One region of the Clostridium sp. AF32-12BH genome, then DNA from elsewhere that is predicted to be linked to it. Evidence: riboswitches for the same ligand, from Rfam matches in the RefSeq annotation. Region 1 holds a riboswitch; the other holds the start of a gene.

Evidence for each region. Region 1 has a riboswitch for FMN ahead of DWZ40_RS16040 (ECF transporter S component). Riboswitches for the same ligand answer to the same signal wherever they lie in the genome.
Region 2: linked by a shared signal. The riboswitch ahead of ribD (bifunctional diaminohydroxyphosphoribosylaminopyrimidine deaminase/5-amino-6-(5-phosphoribosylamino)uracil reductase RibD) and the one ahead of DWZ40_RS16040 (ECF transporter S component) in region 1 are both predicted to bind FMN.

Annotation. Positions count from the first base shown of each region.
Region 1 covers NZ_QUEH01000018.1:51,974-59,471, reverse strand. The annotation lists gene DWZ40_RS16060 (N-acetylmuramoyl-L-alanine amidase) at 64-792, shown strand; gene DWZ40_RS16055 (LysR family transcriptional regulator) at 819-1,739, opposite strand; gene DWZ40_RS16050 (mandelate racemase/muconate lactonizing enzyme family protein) at 1,968-3,140, shown strand; gene DWZ40_RS16045 (hypothetical protein) at 3,173-4,609, shown strand; FMN riboswitch at 4,656-4,775, shown strand; gene DWZ40_RS16040 (ECF transporter S component) at 5,003-5,641, shown strand; gene DWZ40_RS16035 (L-threonylcarbamoyladenylate synthase) at 5,828-6,883, shown strand; gene DWZ40_RS16030 (dCMP deaminase family protein) at 6,978-7,478, shown strand; gene DWZ40_RS16025 (B12-binding domain-containing radical SAM protein) at 7,482-7,498, shown strand, end outside.
Region 2 covers NZ_QUEH01000009.1:32,699-40,196, reverse strand. The annotation lists gene DWZ40_RS10440 (biosynthetic peptidoglycan transglycosylase) at 1-26, shown strand, start outside; gene DWZ40_RS10435 (N-acetyltransferase) at 94-729, opposite strand; gene DWZ40_RS10430 (M28 family peptidase) at 818-2,941, opposite strand; gene DWZ40_RS10425 (DNA/RNA helicase domain-containing protein) at 3,207-4,604, shown strand; FMN riboswitch at 4,700-4,814, shown strand; gene ribD (bifunctional diaminohydroxyphosphoribosylaminopyrimidine deaminase/5-amino-6-(5-phosphoribosylamino)uracil reductase RibD) at 5,187-6,290, shown strand; gene DWZ40_RS10415 (riboflavin synthase) at 6,271-6,954, shown strand; gene DWZ40_RS10410 (bifunctional 3,4-dihydroxy-2-butanone-4-phosphate synthase/GTP cyclohydrolase II) at 6,982-7,498, shown strand, end outside.

The DNA of each region.
Region 1 (7,498 bases):
ATTCTTTTCATCGTCCGGGGTTCATATATTCTATAGGAAAAAACCAGATACGGAGCGGATCAGGTGAAGAATCAGAACTGGACAGGAAAAGAATGGAAAAAGCAGAAGCTGGCAGAGCAGCTTATGGCAGTCATGCTTTTTGCGGCAGTATTTCTGGTATCCCGCCAGGCAGGACTTATGGTATCGAGTCAGAACGTGACCGCAAAGAACCATCAGCCGGTGGTGGTCCTCGACAGTGGACACGGCGGTATGGATCCGGGAAAAATCGGGGTGGATGGCAGCCTGGAAAAAGACATCAACCTGCAGATTGCCAGAAAGTTAAAGGTTTATCTGGAAGCTGCCGATGTGAAGGTGATCATGACCAGGGAAGATGACCGCGGTCTTTATGAAGAAACCGATCAAAACAAGAAAATGGCGGACATGAAAAACCGCTGCAAAATAATCGAAGAAGCGGATCCGGACCTAGTGGTAAGCATCCATCAGAACAGTTATCATCAGGAACCGATATCCGGCGGACAGGTATTTTATTATAAAACATCCGAAAGAGGAAAGCGCCTTGCAGAAATTCTGCAGAGGCGCTTTGATTCTGTCTTGGGAGAAAAGAACACCAGGCAGGCGAAACCGAATGGAAATTATTATCTTCTCCTACATGTGAAGCAGCCGATCGTCATTGTGGAATGTGGTTTTTTGTCCAACTGGAATGAGGCTGCGAAGCTGCAGGAGGAGGAATATCAGGACCGCCTGGCGTGGACGATCCATATGGGGGTGATGGAGTATTTGACGCAGAAATGATGCCTCCTGCTGGTAAACTGAAAAAGTTATTCCTTGGTGTAATGTGGCCCGCCAAACAGCTGCTGGAACAGGCTTACGAAATATTTCTCACTCTGGTGGAGCACAAATCCTTTGCGGAAGGCAATGACAACGAACCATTGCACGGTTGGCACAGCGTGGGCGTATACGATGCGGTCTGAGGTGGTCGCACAGGAAATGGGAAGAAAGGTGCTGCCAATGCTCTGCTCGACCATAACCAGGCTGGCCGGGTGAGAGTTGATTTCTGCTACGATCTTCGGGGTGACACGGCAGGCTGCAAAGCACTGGTTTTCCAGTTTGCGGATGGTTGTCTGGCTCTGGGAAAAAATCATGGGTTCATTTTTCAGGTCGGCGATGGAGATCCTTGGGAAACTGCCGTCTGCATTCTGCAGGCTGAGTTTTTTTGCATGCTCTTTCGGGATTGCGAGAATCAGCTCTTCTGCCTGGAGCAGTATACTTTCCAACGGAAGGGAAGAATTTTCTGTTAACGGGATGATCGCCATATCCAGTTCTCCATCCTGCAGCAGGCGAATCAGGGGAGAAGCGGTTTCTTCCATTACTTTTACGGTGACATTGGGATAGGATTCATAAAATTTTCCGATGATGTGGGAATATGCCACGGCGCCCCACTGGGGTGTGATCCCGACCGAAAAGCTTCCTGTTTTTGCCTGCCCCATGTCGGATAACTGGTTGTAGAGTTCCCGCTTCTGCTGGAGCATCTGCTCGCAGGCAGCTACATACAGTTTTCCGGCGGGAGTCAAGGTCATTTCGTTACGCCTGCGTTCAAACAGGTTTACGCCGAGTTCGGATTCCAGACGGCTTAGGTACTGGCTTAAGGTGGACTGGGTAATGAAAAGATTTTCTGCCGCGCGGGAAATGCTGTGCATGTTTGCGATTTCAATGATATATTCCAGATAATGCAGGTCCATGGATGTCACCTTCTCTTTTGAAAATTGCAGATCGGTCGGAACTTACCGGTCAATCCGAGCTGTTGTTATCTTTTTATTCTATGAAATGTCGTTCTCTAAGTCAAATAAAAAAACGTTAAATCAAATTCCTGAACATTAATTATTTTAATTCCCGGATTCAAATTTACCAATTTGGCATAACGTGGCGGCTGTGCTACGATAAAGTCAGAAAAAGGAAGGAGAATTCGCATGAAGATCACGGCAGTAAAAACGATAGGTCTGCGCTGGGAATGTCCGGTCATGAGCGATGCCATGTCCGTGTGCAGAGCCCGCCAGGCGCTTTGGATCCGGATTGAGACGGATACGGAGATTTACGGTGTTGGAGAGGCATTCTGCTATGGAAGTCCTCTGGTGATCGCCAAACACATTGTGGAAGACCAGCTGGCACCGGCCATTATCGGGGAAGATCCACAGAATATTGAACTGCTCTGGCAGAAAATGTACTGGAGAAATGTTCCGAATGGCCGTACCGGTCTGGTGATGGGATGCATCAGCGGCATTGATATTGCCCTCTGGGATATCCTCGGAAAGGCAGCGAAGATGCCGGTAAGCAGGCTCCTCGGGGCACATTCCGACCGTGTTCCGGCGTATGCAAGCGGCGGCTTTTATGCACCGGGAAAAGACCTGGATGGTTTAAAGAAAGAGATTGAAGGATATCTGAAAAAGGGATATCAGGATGTCAAGATTAAGATTGGACGAAATCCGGAAATCGCAGGAAATGCAGTGAATTATACGGCAAGTACGGAATTTGCGGTCAGCTATGACGAGGATATCCGCCGGATTGCAGCAACCCGCGAACTGGTTGGCCTGCGTGGCCGGGTGGCAGCCGATATCAACGCGGCATGGCCGGTCGAGGCAGTGCTGAATGCGGTACGTGATTTTCGGAGTGCCGGCCTTAGCTGGCTGGAGGAGCCGATTCTCTTTGAAGATGAGGAAGGATTAAAGCAGCTGCGCACAGAACTTATGGAGATCGCGCTTATGGGCTATGAGACAACCCAGGGCTGCAAAAACTTTGCCCGTCTGCTGAAGGAAAATGCAATGGATATTGTTCAGCCGGATATCGGCTGGGGCGGCGGTTTCTCTGAGCTGCGCAAGATTGGTCTTGCGGCACAGGGCTTTTCCAAACCGGTTTCCCTGCATTCGTTTGGTTCCTGTATTCATTTTGCAGCAAGCCTGCAGCTGGCAGGAAGCCTTCCGAATACAGAGGCGATTGAGAGTGAGGAAAACCAGAACATATTAAAGACCGGTGTGCTGAAAACACCGTTTGAGCATGATGAACATATGAATTTCTATGTTCCGCAGCTTCCGGGTCTTGGCATTGAGATTGACTGGGATGCAGCAGAAAAAATCCGGGTGTTCTAGAGAATGATAGGATAAAATTAGGGGGAATTACTATGACAATGACACCACTTATTTACATGCTTGCACTGATCATATCGATCGTGATCTTGCTTGTATTGACTTTGAAACTGAAAATGAACAGCTTTATGGCGCTGTTCTTTACCGCAATGGGACTCTCTATTTTCTTTGGCACTTCACCGATTGAGAGTTTAAACAACATTACCGGTTCGTTCGGAAAGAGCCTTGGAAGCATTGGTCTGCCGGTCCTTTTCGGTGCGATCCTTGCCATGGGTGTGCAGGATTCCGGCGCAGCCGTTGCAATCAGTAACTTCTTTGTAAAGCTGTTCCGTGGCAAACACCTGGAACTGGCTCCGGCATTAACCGCATTTGTTATGGCGATTTCCGTATTTGGTGATATTTCACAGCTTCTGACTGCACCGATCGCAGCAACCATTGCAAAGCGTAAAAACATGAACATGGCTGTAGTTACTCCGTATGTCATTACTGCTGTATGGTTCACACATGGTGTTGTTCCACCATCTGCAGCAATCCTGGCAGTAGCAATTCTGCTTGGTGCAGATGTTGGTATGGTAATTCTCTGGGGCCTGGTAATCTGTCTGGCATCCCTTATCATCATTTATGCGCTGACCATCCGCTGGATGACAGAGCATGCTTCCTATGCAGCACCGAAGCCGGAATATACCGTTGGTATCGAGCCGGTCAAAGATGGCGATGACAGCGTAGAGAGCCTTCTGATGAAAGAACCGGATATCCCGAATGCCCTGATCGCCTTCCTTCCGCTGATCGTTCCGGCTGGACTGATCGCAGCAGCATCGATCTGTGCCATGGTTCTTCCAGAGGACAGCGGTGTACTTCAGGTAATCAACTTTATCGGAAACAAATCGATCGCAATGCTGGTTGGCATCATCATCCTGATCCTGACCAATGGAAAGATCAAGGCAAAAATGCTCCGCAATGCAAACCGCACAGAAAAGATCAGCGAGAATGCAAGCCTTCTGGAGCTTGGTATGGGCAACTGGGTAAAACGTGCGATCGATGTTTCTGCAATGGTTCTTATGGTGACCGCAATGGGTGCAGCATTTGCATCTGTACTTTCCAGCCAGCCGGTTGTATCTGAGATCGCAGAGGTTGTTGCAAAATCCGGTATTCCGATGATTCTGATTCCATTTATTATCGCAGCTGTTATGCGTGCAGCAGCAGGTTCCATGGCAACTGCATCCATGGCAGCAGCAGGTATCTGCCTGCCAATCATGAACATGCTTGGTCTGTCACCGGTAGCAGTTACCCTGGCAATCGGTCTTGGCACCGTTCTGTTTGGTCATGTCAATGACTCCGGATGCTGGATGTGTCAGGAGGTATTCAACGTAGACCTGCCGCAGTATCTGAAATATGTCAGCCCGATGGCAGCATTTGGCGGATGTGTCGGCATGGTACTGCTGATGATCTTAAGCATGATCGGTCTTGTATAAATTTACTTGATTTTTTGAAAAAGATGTACTATAGTTAAGGCAATGATAAGTTCTTCGGGGCGGGGTGCGATTCCCCACCGGCGGTTACAGTCCGCGACCTGCTTTGCGCAGCTGATTTGGTGAAATTCCAAAACCGACAGTATAGTCTGGATGAGAGAAGAAATTGTGTGAAAGCTTTTACAGCAAGACCTGTAATGGCAGCATGAACGACTCAAGTCCCCCGGGTAGCGATATCCGGGGGATTTTTCGTTGTATGGTATATCGAGGCGGTATGGCAGCGCATCTGCTGATTTTCACATTTCACACGATTCCTCTGAATGATGAACTTACACGTTACTGTTTGCGCAATGCATGAACAGTGACACGACCAATCTATTTCAGGAGGGAAAAGACATGAAAGAAAAGTTACTGACTACGAAAAATGTTGTATTGATGGGAATGTTTGGTGCTCTTGCAGGTGTGCTGATGCTGTTTGAGTTTCCGCTTCCGTTTCTGGCACCAAGCTTTTACGGACTGGATGTCAGCGAGGTACCGGTGCTGATCGGAACCTTTGCCATGGGACCGGCAGCCGGTGCGATCATGGAAGTCGTAAAAATTCTGGTAAAGCTGGTATTGAAGCCGACCAGTACCGGATTTGTAGGAGAGTTTGCGAACCTGGTGATCTCCTGTGCCCTGGTCATTCCGGCAGGTCTGATCTATAAAATTTCCCACACCAGAAAAGGCGCGATGACAGGACTTGTGTTGGGAACCATCTGTATGGCAGCGGTTGGTGTGGTAGCAAATGCTCTGGTTATGCTTCCGTTCTATTCCAACTTCATGCCGATGGAAACCATTCTGGCAGCAGGCGCAGCCATCAACCCGGCGGTTGGAAGTGTATGGACCTTTGCATTGTTCTGCGTCGGACCGTTCAATGTGGTCAAAGGAATCATTGTGTCCGTGGTGACTGCACTGGTTTATAAACGCGTCAGTGTGCTGATCCATAGCATTGGAACACACAAAACTGTAAAAAATGAGAAACGCGTGAATGCATAAATAATATAGAAAACTTATAGTCAGACACCCTGCGGTCTATCTTGCACCGCAGGGTGTCTTGTGTTATGATAAGGCAGAAACAGACCGGCAAAAAGGTAAGGTTTTATGCCGGAAATAATCATGTGGACACAGCCTTGGCAGCACACCGGTATCATGTTGCTGCAGGATTGCAAAGAAGGTAAACGTATGAATACAAAACTGGTAAAAATAGAAGATACAAAACAGATCAAAGATGAGGAACTGGCTGAGGCAGCTGAAATTCTAAGAACCGGAGGTCTGGTGGCATTTCCGACCGAGACGGTGTATGGTCTTGGCGCGAATGCACTGGATGAGACTGCGGCTAAGAAAATTTACGCAGCAAAGGGCCGCCCGTCCGACAACCCGCTGATCGCGCATATTTCCTGTCTGGACGAACTGGAACCGCTTGTAGCATACATTCCGGAGGCGGGCAGGAAGCTGGCGGAGGCATTCTGGCCGGGACCGCTGACCATGGTATTTCCGAAAAGTGACATTGTGCCTTACGGAACGACCGGCGGGCTGGATACGGTAGCAGTCCGTATGCCGAGTGACCCGGTGGCAAACCGTCTGATCAAACTGGCCGGGGTTCCGGTGGCAGCACCGAGTGCCAATACTTCCGGCAGACCAAGCCCGACCACGGCACAGCATGTATGGCAGGACATGGAAGGCAAGATTGAGATGATCCTGGATGGCGGTCCGGTGGGAATCGGGGTAGAGTCTACGATCGTGGACGTATCCGGTGATGTGCCGACGTTGCTTCGTCCGGGTGCAATTACCATGGAGATGCTGCGCGAGACCGTAGGACAGGTAGAGATTGATCCGGCAATCCAGGCACCGCCAAGTGCGGATCTGCGGCCGAAGGCACCGGGCATGAAATACCGCCATTATGCACCGCATGCAGATCTGCAGCTGATAGAGGGTGAGACTGGTAAGGTGGTGGAAACCATCAACGAACTGGTGAAAGAGAAGCTTGCGGAGGGCAAAAAGGTCGGCGTAATCTGTACCGATGAGACAAAGGCGCGTTATCCGCAGGGAGAGGTTCGCAGTGTGGGACTTCGCGCGAAGGAAGAAACCATTGCCCACAATCTGTTTGCTGTGCTAAGAGAGTTCGATGACCTGGACGTGGACTGCATTTATTCCGAAAGCTTTTCGAAGGACCATCTGGGACAGGCAATCATGAACCGGCTGACGAAAGCCGCCGGATACCATGTGCTGAAGGTGTGAACAGGAAACAGGAGTTCCGTGCTTGATATATCGACTTGTGCATAGCTGGTGCCGGTTGGAAAAAGCACAGGATTGTGAGAACAGGAGGAGCGATATGAGCAATTCAAAGAAACGTGCAGATTACATTTCCTGGGATGAATATTTTATGGGTGTGGCGGATTTATCCGGCCGCCGCTCAAAGGATCCGAATACCCAGGTGGGCGCCTGCATTGTCAGTGAAGATAACAAGATCATGTCCATGGGCTACAACGGTTTCCCAAAAGGCTGCTCGGACGATGAGTTCCCGTGGGGGCGCGAGCAGGAGGATGCTGATCCGTACAGCACCAAATATCTGTATGTGACACACAGTGAGCTGAACGCGATTTTGAATTACCGCGGCGGAAGCCTGGAAGGCAGCAAGATCTATGTGACACTTTTCCCCTGCAATGAGTGCGCGAAAGCAATCATTCAGGCGGGAATCAAAACCATTATTTATAAGGAAGATAAATATCCGGATTCTCCGTCCGTGCGGGCTTCCAAGCGCATGCTGAATGCAGCAGGCGTGCGGTATTACCAGTATGACCAGACCGGAAGAAAGATTGAGATTGACGTATAAGATATGAAGTTTTTACTGAC
Region 2 (7,498 bases), on a different contig from region 1:
GTGCAGAACTTCTGGCACTGAAATGAGAAAACAAAACCCCAGGGACAGTGTGATATGATATGTTCCCTGGGGTTTTGTCTATGATTTTTTCATTTATTGGATCTCACGAATCATGCAGTACTGCTTTAACGGGAAATTCTGCTTCATGATCCCATAAACCTTAAAACCAAGATTTTTGTAGAATTCCACGTTATGTTCATTGTGTGTTTCCAGCGAAATCATCATGCGGTGTTCATCGGCATAATCGATGGCTTCCTGCATGAGGTGCGCTGCAATGCCGTGGTGCTGCATATTTGGATCGACAGCCAGATAGATGATGTGAAGCCGCTGCTTCTGATGAAGCTGGTCTGTCCAGCTGGAGTTTAAGTAATCGCCACCCTTTAAAAAGTTATGGAAGGTTTTTAACGATGGATCCTCTTTGATGAGATAGGTATCGGTCTGAAGGGTTGCGCGCGCTTCTGCAAAGTAAAACTGGAAGATGTTGTAAGGCTCCGCTTCATCGGAAACCACCAGGATTCCGTTTAAATCTGCACTGTCCGAAAAAATCTCACAGGTTTCATAAAATTCGTCCATATCGCAGTGGAAAAGCTCAGGCATGAGGCGTTCCCGGATTTCCGGATCCGGGATCAGGGTCTCATAGAGCGGATCATGCTTGAAGCAGGTATATAAAAGTTTTTCCAGTTTCGGCAGGTCTTCACGCTGTACGCGGTATAGTTTATCGCTTTCCATAATGTGTTCAGACGGGAGACCGTCTGTCCTTTCTTTTGTTTGGTAATATGTAGTATATCGGATTTCGTCTGTTTTGCTTCTGGTATCGTCAGATTAAAAACTGGTCATGAACCAGGCACTGGATCCGGTCTGTCGTCTGGATCAGCAGACGGCACTGGTCCTGGAAGATCCGTTCCAGATGACTGATCTGCGCAGAAAGCTGAAGCTCCTCCGGGGCAGTCTCTTTTTGCGCCAGCAGTGTTTTCACCAGAGCATACAGGTTCTCATGCGGCATCAGGCGTTTGTATCCCCATTTCAGGCGGTTCTGCGGCTGGTTTAATACATAATCGGTAAAGTGGTCATAAACTTCCTGATCGAACATGAATGCGTAAGCATTGTTATCGACCTGGTAGAGTTTGCGAAGGGCAGAAGAGAGCTTCTGCTCTTTTAAGTTTGCGATCGCTCCTCCGATGAGGCGGATATTCTGAAGCAGGATTTCGTGCGGATAGTGCACATTTCCATACCAGTCAATGCGGACCAGCTCATCCTGCGCACACTTGAAGCGTCTCAAAGCTTCCTGCTCGGCTTCCCTTGACTCGCTAAATAAGACTTCGGCTTCCTCTGTTTTTCCTTCGGCCAGAAGCTCCTGGTAACGGCTGTTTGTATGCATGCGGGATTCATAACGGTCTTCTGCAACTTCCTGTGCATGCTTTAACATGTCTTCCAGATTCGCGATTTTTTCCACGAGAGAGGCCAGTGTCATGGGACTGATCAGGTCCATGGCAACAAATGGGCGGAGAATCTCTTTGGATGCGGCATATCCGTCTAATGCACGTTTCATAACCGGGGCAGAGCATAACGGGATCACGCAGGTCTCGTCCAGGGCAGCGACAAGAAGGGCAAACAGCTCGTGGTGAAGCCGGTAAACCTGCTCGTCATAAAATGCATCGTTATCAAACTGGGAATGATAATGGGTCTCCATAAAGCTGCCGCCGGTAAAGTCATTGACCATGGACGGAATTCCGGCAATTGCCATGGAAAAATCATCCGACCAGGTCTCAATCGGAGAAGTAATGCGGGTCTCCTCCGGGTATGCCTGGGTCAGATCTGGAAGTTCGGAAAGATATTCCTCCAAAAAGCGGGTATATTCGTAGCAGCTGCGGATGCGGGCACGGGTGCCGTGTGCAAGCGCCGGAAGCTCAAAGTTTAAATCGGCGATGACCTTTCCAACCCACTCCGGATGCGCGGTAAACACCTGCTCGTAAGCGCCGGTCGACCAGTCGAAGTTGGAGTCTACAACCCCCCATTCCTCTGCAGCCATCGCACAGATTACAATGGTGTTGTTTGGCTTCATGCCGCTTTTTAAAAGTGCTTTCGCGATTCCAAACATCAGCGCAACCGCGGTGTTATCGTCCTGGAAACCACTGAAGTAAGAGTCATAGTGGGCAGATAACAGGATCATACGGTCTGCATGCTTTCCCGGAATCGATCCCACGATATTGTAAGTGGTGCAGTCACGGGTTACGCGGCTGTCTGCATCCAGGGTTACGGTAATCTCGGAAGTAAGCGCGGTATCGCCTGCAGGGGCATCCGCATCTATGTGTGTGTTAGAAGCAGCTTCTTTTGCAAGGAGCAGACTCTTTAACGGGTCTGCATCTTTTCTGGAGATAGAAAACGCAGGCGCATTTTCCGGTCCGGCGATATCCTGCGCATTCAGCGCCTCATCGTCAATCTCGCCGTAGCCGCCGCTCTGTACAGCGATCAGCGCGGCAGCACCTTTTAAATGAGCCTGATAGACCGGATAATTGATCCACCATTCGTCTCGCTGGTTGATGTCGACCAGAACCAGCTTCCCGGTAATGTCTTTGCCTTCGTAGTCGGCAGCAGTTCCTTTTCCGAGATACATCAGGGAAAAGTCTTTCGGACCATCGGTCACAAAGGTGGTCTGGTAAGCACCGAGCTGAATCTCGTGCCGGGTCCCATTTTCATCGGTATAGGAAAGCACTGCCTTTTTAAATTCCCAGCCGTCTACCTTTATGGCATCTTTCGTGACGTTGGAAAGACCGATGGCTTCCATTTCCTGTTTCAGCATTTCGCCGGTCTCAAATTCTGCTTTGGAACCGGCCGGCCGGTAACCAAGCACTGGGTTGGAGCGGAACTGTTCCATGCGCTTCGCCAGCGTATAAGAATAATTTATATCAAGGTTTTCTAGGATTGATTGTTGTAAATTCATGTGGGTTAACCTCCGTTTGTGCAGTCGATTCCGTGACGAAGTCACGTGACTGCTTTGCCGTTTCATTATAGCACTGAATAGCGGAGGAGAAAAGGAAAATGGAGAAAAAAGAATCAGGTCAAATTAGAATGGCAGATTGTTCGGGATTTGTTTGTGTGGTATGATGAAGCTATGAAAGGCATCCTGGCTATTGGGGCAGTAAAGCCAGAGGCAAAGCGCAGATGAATCAAAACTGGAAGAATATAGCGGAGAGAGTAAGGAAACAATGAAGTCAATACCAATTTATGCACTGACAAGAGAACAGAACCTGACCAATCTTACCAAACTGGAGTATCATTTATCTGAACGAGAAAAGCCACTGAAGTTTCGTACATGGGAACTGAATAGCATGAAAGCCCTGGTAGATCAGCTGGAAGCTCATATGGAGCATGTATACCGCCTGCGCTTTTTCTACTCCTTTCAGATTCCACGGCTTGGAAAGGAATTTGACCTGCTCCAGGTGAAGGAAAACCAGATTGTAAACATTGAACTGAAAAGCGGTGCGGTTTCCGAAGATGCCATACGCAGGCAGCTGATACAGAACCGCTATTATTTGTCTGTACTTGGAAAACCGATCAAATCTTACACTTACATCAGCAGTCAGAACCGGTTGGTGCGTCTGACAAATCATGACCATATTGCTGACACAGACTGGAAACAGTTGTGTGAGGAATTGCAGGAGAAAAGCCCAGAATACACGGGAAATCTGGAAACATTGTTTCAGGCGGAATGGTATCTGATCTCGCCGCTGACACAGCCTGAACGTTTCCTGAGAAAGGAATATTTTCTGACAGCGCAGCAGAAAGATATCGAACGGCAGATTCTAAGAAGAATCAGGACAGAACGAAGAGGGTATTACTGGTTTTCTGGGCTTCCAGGAACGGGAAAAACCTTGCTCCTGTATGACATTGCCATGAAACTTTCTGTCCGGCAAAAGGTCTGCATGATTCACTGTGGAACTTCCGGGCAGAAATGGAAAAAACTTCATGAACGCCTGCTGCGTATGATCTGGATTTCGGATTCGCAAATTACAGAAGAAACAAAATTAGATGAGTACAGTGCCGTTCTGGTTGATGAAGCACATTTACTGAGTCAGGATGTATTACATAGGATTGTAAACCTGGCTGGAAGTCGTCCGGTTATTTTTTCCAGTGACGATGAGAGCCCGGTTTCACCGGAAGAAGCGGATCAAAGCATAAAACAGGAGTTGGAAAATCTTGCTGAGGTTTGGATGTTTCGTCTGACAAATCGGATCCGGACCAATGCGGAACTTTCAGCTTTTATTCAAAATATGATGCATCTTCCAGAGCGGAAAGTTACCAGACACTTTCCAAATGTTACTGTGTTTTATGCCAACAATAACCAGGAAGCAGAAAATTTGATTCAGTATGCAAAAGAACAGGGATATCAACTTTTGTCAGAACATATGGTAACAGGAAAAACACCGGATTGCTTGGCAGTGATGTTGGATGAGCAGTATTTCTATGATGAGAATAAATATTTGCGCTCCGAAAATCATACTGTGCGGAAGCTGTTTCATCAGCTGAATGGTGCAAAAGAAAAGCTGCTGCTGGTTGTAAACAATAATTTCCAGCTTTATGATGTGCTTTTGGACCTGTTATAGTTTCATGAATCTGGATTCACACAGGATTACACCAATTTTACACCATATCTTGACTTTCCTATAGAAATGTGCAATAATACCACTCGTAAAAAGCATAAAGTCTTCAGGGCGGAGCGAAATTCTCCACCGGTGGTAAAGCCCACGAGCCGCAAGGCATGATTCGGTGCAATTCCGAAGCCGACAGTATAGTCTGGATGAAAGAAGAATGATCGTGTATTTCTTATATTTTTGAAAATACCGTATTTGTGATAACCGCTCTGGAATGAAAATTTCAGAGCTTCTTTTATTTCATAGGAATTGTGTTTTATGAAACAAATGGAACATGCAGATCGCATTTTTCGTGATTTCGTGAGCAGGAACAAAGAGAGTTCTTTTTCATGATTTGGAAAATGGTTTACAGGATACGGAAAATTCAAAAATAACGGAAAAACAGTACAAAAAGAAAAGCAAGTTCTGAAGAATATTGATTCTTTGGATCTGCTTTTTTCTGTATTGCATAACTCAGAAGTATCTGTGGTGCATCTGACGTTAACCATCCTTCTGCTTGATACTTATGCGAACAGGAAATGGAGGAAGGAGTCTTTGACAAAACAGGATTATATGCGCCGGGCAGTGGAACTGGCGAAAAAAGGCGAAGGCTGGACCAGTCCGAATCCGATGGTAGGCGCCGTGGTGGTAAAAGACGGGAGAATCATCGGGGAAGGATACCATGCGCGGTATGGGGAACTTCATGCAGAGCGCAATGCGCTCCGTGCCTGTATGGAGCCGACGGAGGGGGCAGACCTCTATGTCACGTTAGAGCCATGCTGCCACTATGGAAAACAGCCTCCCTGCGTAGAGGCAATCGTGCAGGCGGGGATCAAGCGGGTTTTTGTGGGATCGGATGATCCGAATCCACTGGTTGCCGGAAAGGGAATCCAGTATTTGCGGGAACGCGGCATTCTGGTAGAAACCCATGTGCTGAAAGAAGAATGCGATGCGCTAAATCCGGTGTTTTTCCATTACATCCGCAGAAAAACTCCCTATGTGGTTTTAAAATATGCCATGACCATGGATGGGAAAATTGCGGCATATACCGGGGCATCCAAATGGGTTACTGGCGAGGAGGCACGGGCGTGGGTGCAGCGGGAGCGCAGCCGTTACTGTGGCATCATGGTGGGGGTCAATACCGTACTGGCAGATGATCCATTGCTGAACTGCCGCATGCCGGGAGGAAGAAATCCGGTCCGGATCATCTGTGATACACACTTAAAAACTCCGATGGAATCCAGAATCGTAAAGACCGCGAGGGAAATTCCTACAATTCTGGCTGTCTGCGAGACGGACAAAAAACGATATCTTCCCTATGAACAGGCGGGCTGCCAGATTTTGCCAGTTTCAGAGGAAGAGGGGCATGTGAATCTCAAGGACCTGATGAAGCTGCTTGGCGAAAAACAGATCGACAGTATTTTGCTGGAGGGAGGCGGTACCTTAAACTGGTCCGCGTTAAAAAGCGGGATTGTCAAAGAAGTACATGCTTATCTTGCACCGAAGCTGTTTGGCGGTGCAAAAGCCAAAACGCCGGTGGAGGGGCCTGGTGTGGCAGATCCTTCGGAAGCGGTCCGGCTGAAGGTCAGAGAAATCCGAAAGCTGGGCGAGGATTTCCTAGTGGAAAGCGAGGTGCAGGATGTTTACGGGGATCGTTGAAGAGATTGGAACGTTAAAACGGATTACCTGGGGTGCACATTCGGCGGCGCTGACCATTCAGGCAAAACAGGTGCTTGCCGGTACCAAAGTGGGCGACAGCATTGCAGTCAATGGGATTTGCCTGACGGTAACGAATCTGGACACTTCCGGGTTTACGGCAGACGTAATGCATGAAACCTTAAACCGTTCTTCCTTAAAAGGTGCAAAACCGGGCATGCACGTGAACCTGGAGCGGGCAATGGCAGCAGGAGGGCGGTTTGGCGGTCATATCGTAAGTGGCCATGTGGATGGAACCGGAACGATCCGGAAGATTTCGCGGGATGATAATGCAATTTGGTATACTGTGGAAGCCAGCCCGGCAATTCTTCGCTATATTGTGGAAAAGGGATCCGTTACGATCGATGGGATCAGCCTGACTGTGGCATCGGTGACGGAGAAATCTTTTTCCGTTTCCACGATACCGCACACCAATGCCGTGACAACTTTGGGAGAGCGGAAAGAAGGAGATAAAGTGAACCTGGAGAATGATATCATCGGGAAATACGTGGAGCGGCTGCTGGGTGGGGGAATGACAGAGTGCAAATGTCCAGAACAACCAGATTCCAGACAAAAACAGACAGAAAGCAAAATTACAAAAGAATTTCTGACCCAATATGGATTTTAATAAAACGCAAGGCAGGAGGGAAAAATTATGGCATTTCAATACAATACCGTAGAAGAAGCGTTAGAAGAACTTCGCAAAGGACATATCATTCTGGTGACCGATGATCCGGACCGGGAAAATGAGGGAGATTTCATCTGTGCGGCAGAGTTTGCCACGACGGAAAATATCAATTTCATGGCAACCCATGGAAAAGGACTGATCTGCATGCCGATGTCCGAGGAATATGTAAAGAAACTGCAGATTCCTCAGATGGTGACCAATAATACAGACAACCATGAGACAGCGTTTACGGTTTCGATTGATTGTGTCGATACGACGACCGGAATTTCCGCAGCAGAGCGCTCCGTCACGGCCATGCGCTGTGTGGCAGAGGATGCAAAGCCGGAGGACTTTCGCAGACCGGGACACATGTTCCCGCTGCTGGCAAAAAAGAATGGTGTTCTGGAACGGGAAGGACACACGGAAGCTACCGTGGATCTGTGCCGCCTGGCCGGATTAAAGGAATGCGGGCTTTGCTGTGAGATCATGCGGGAGGACGGAACCA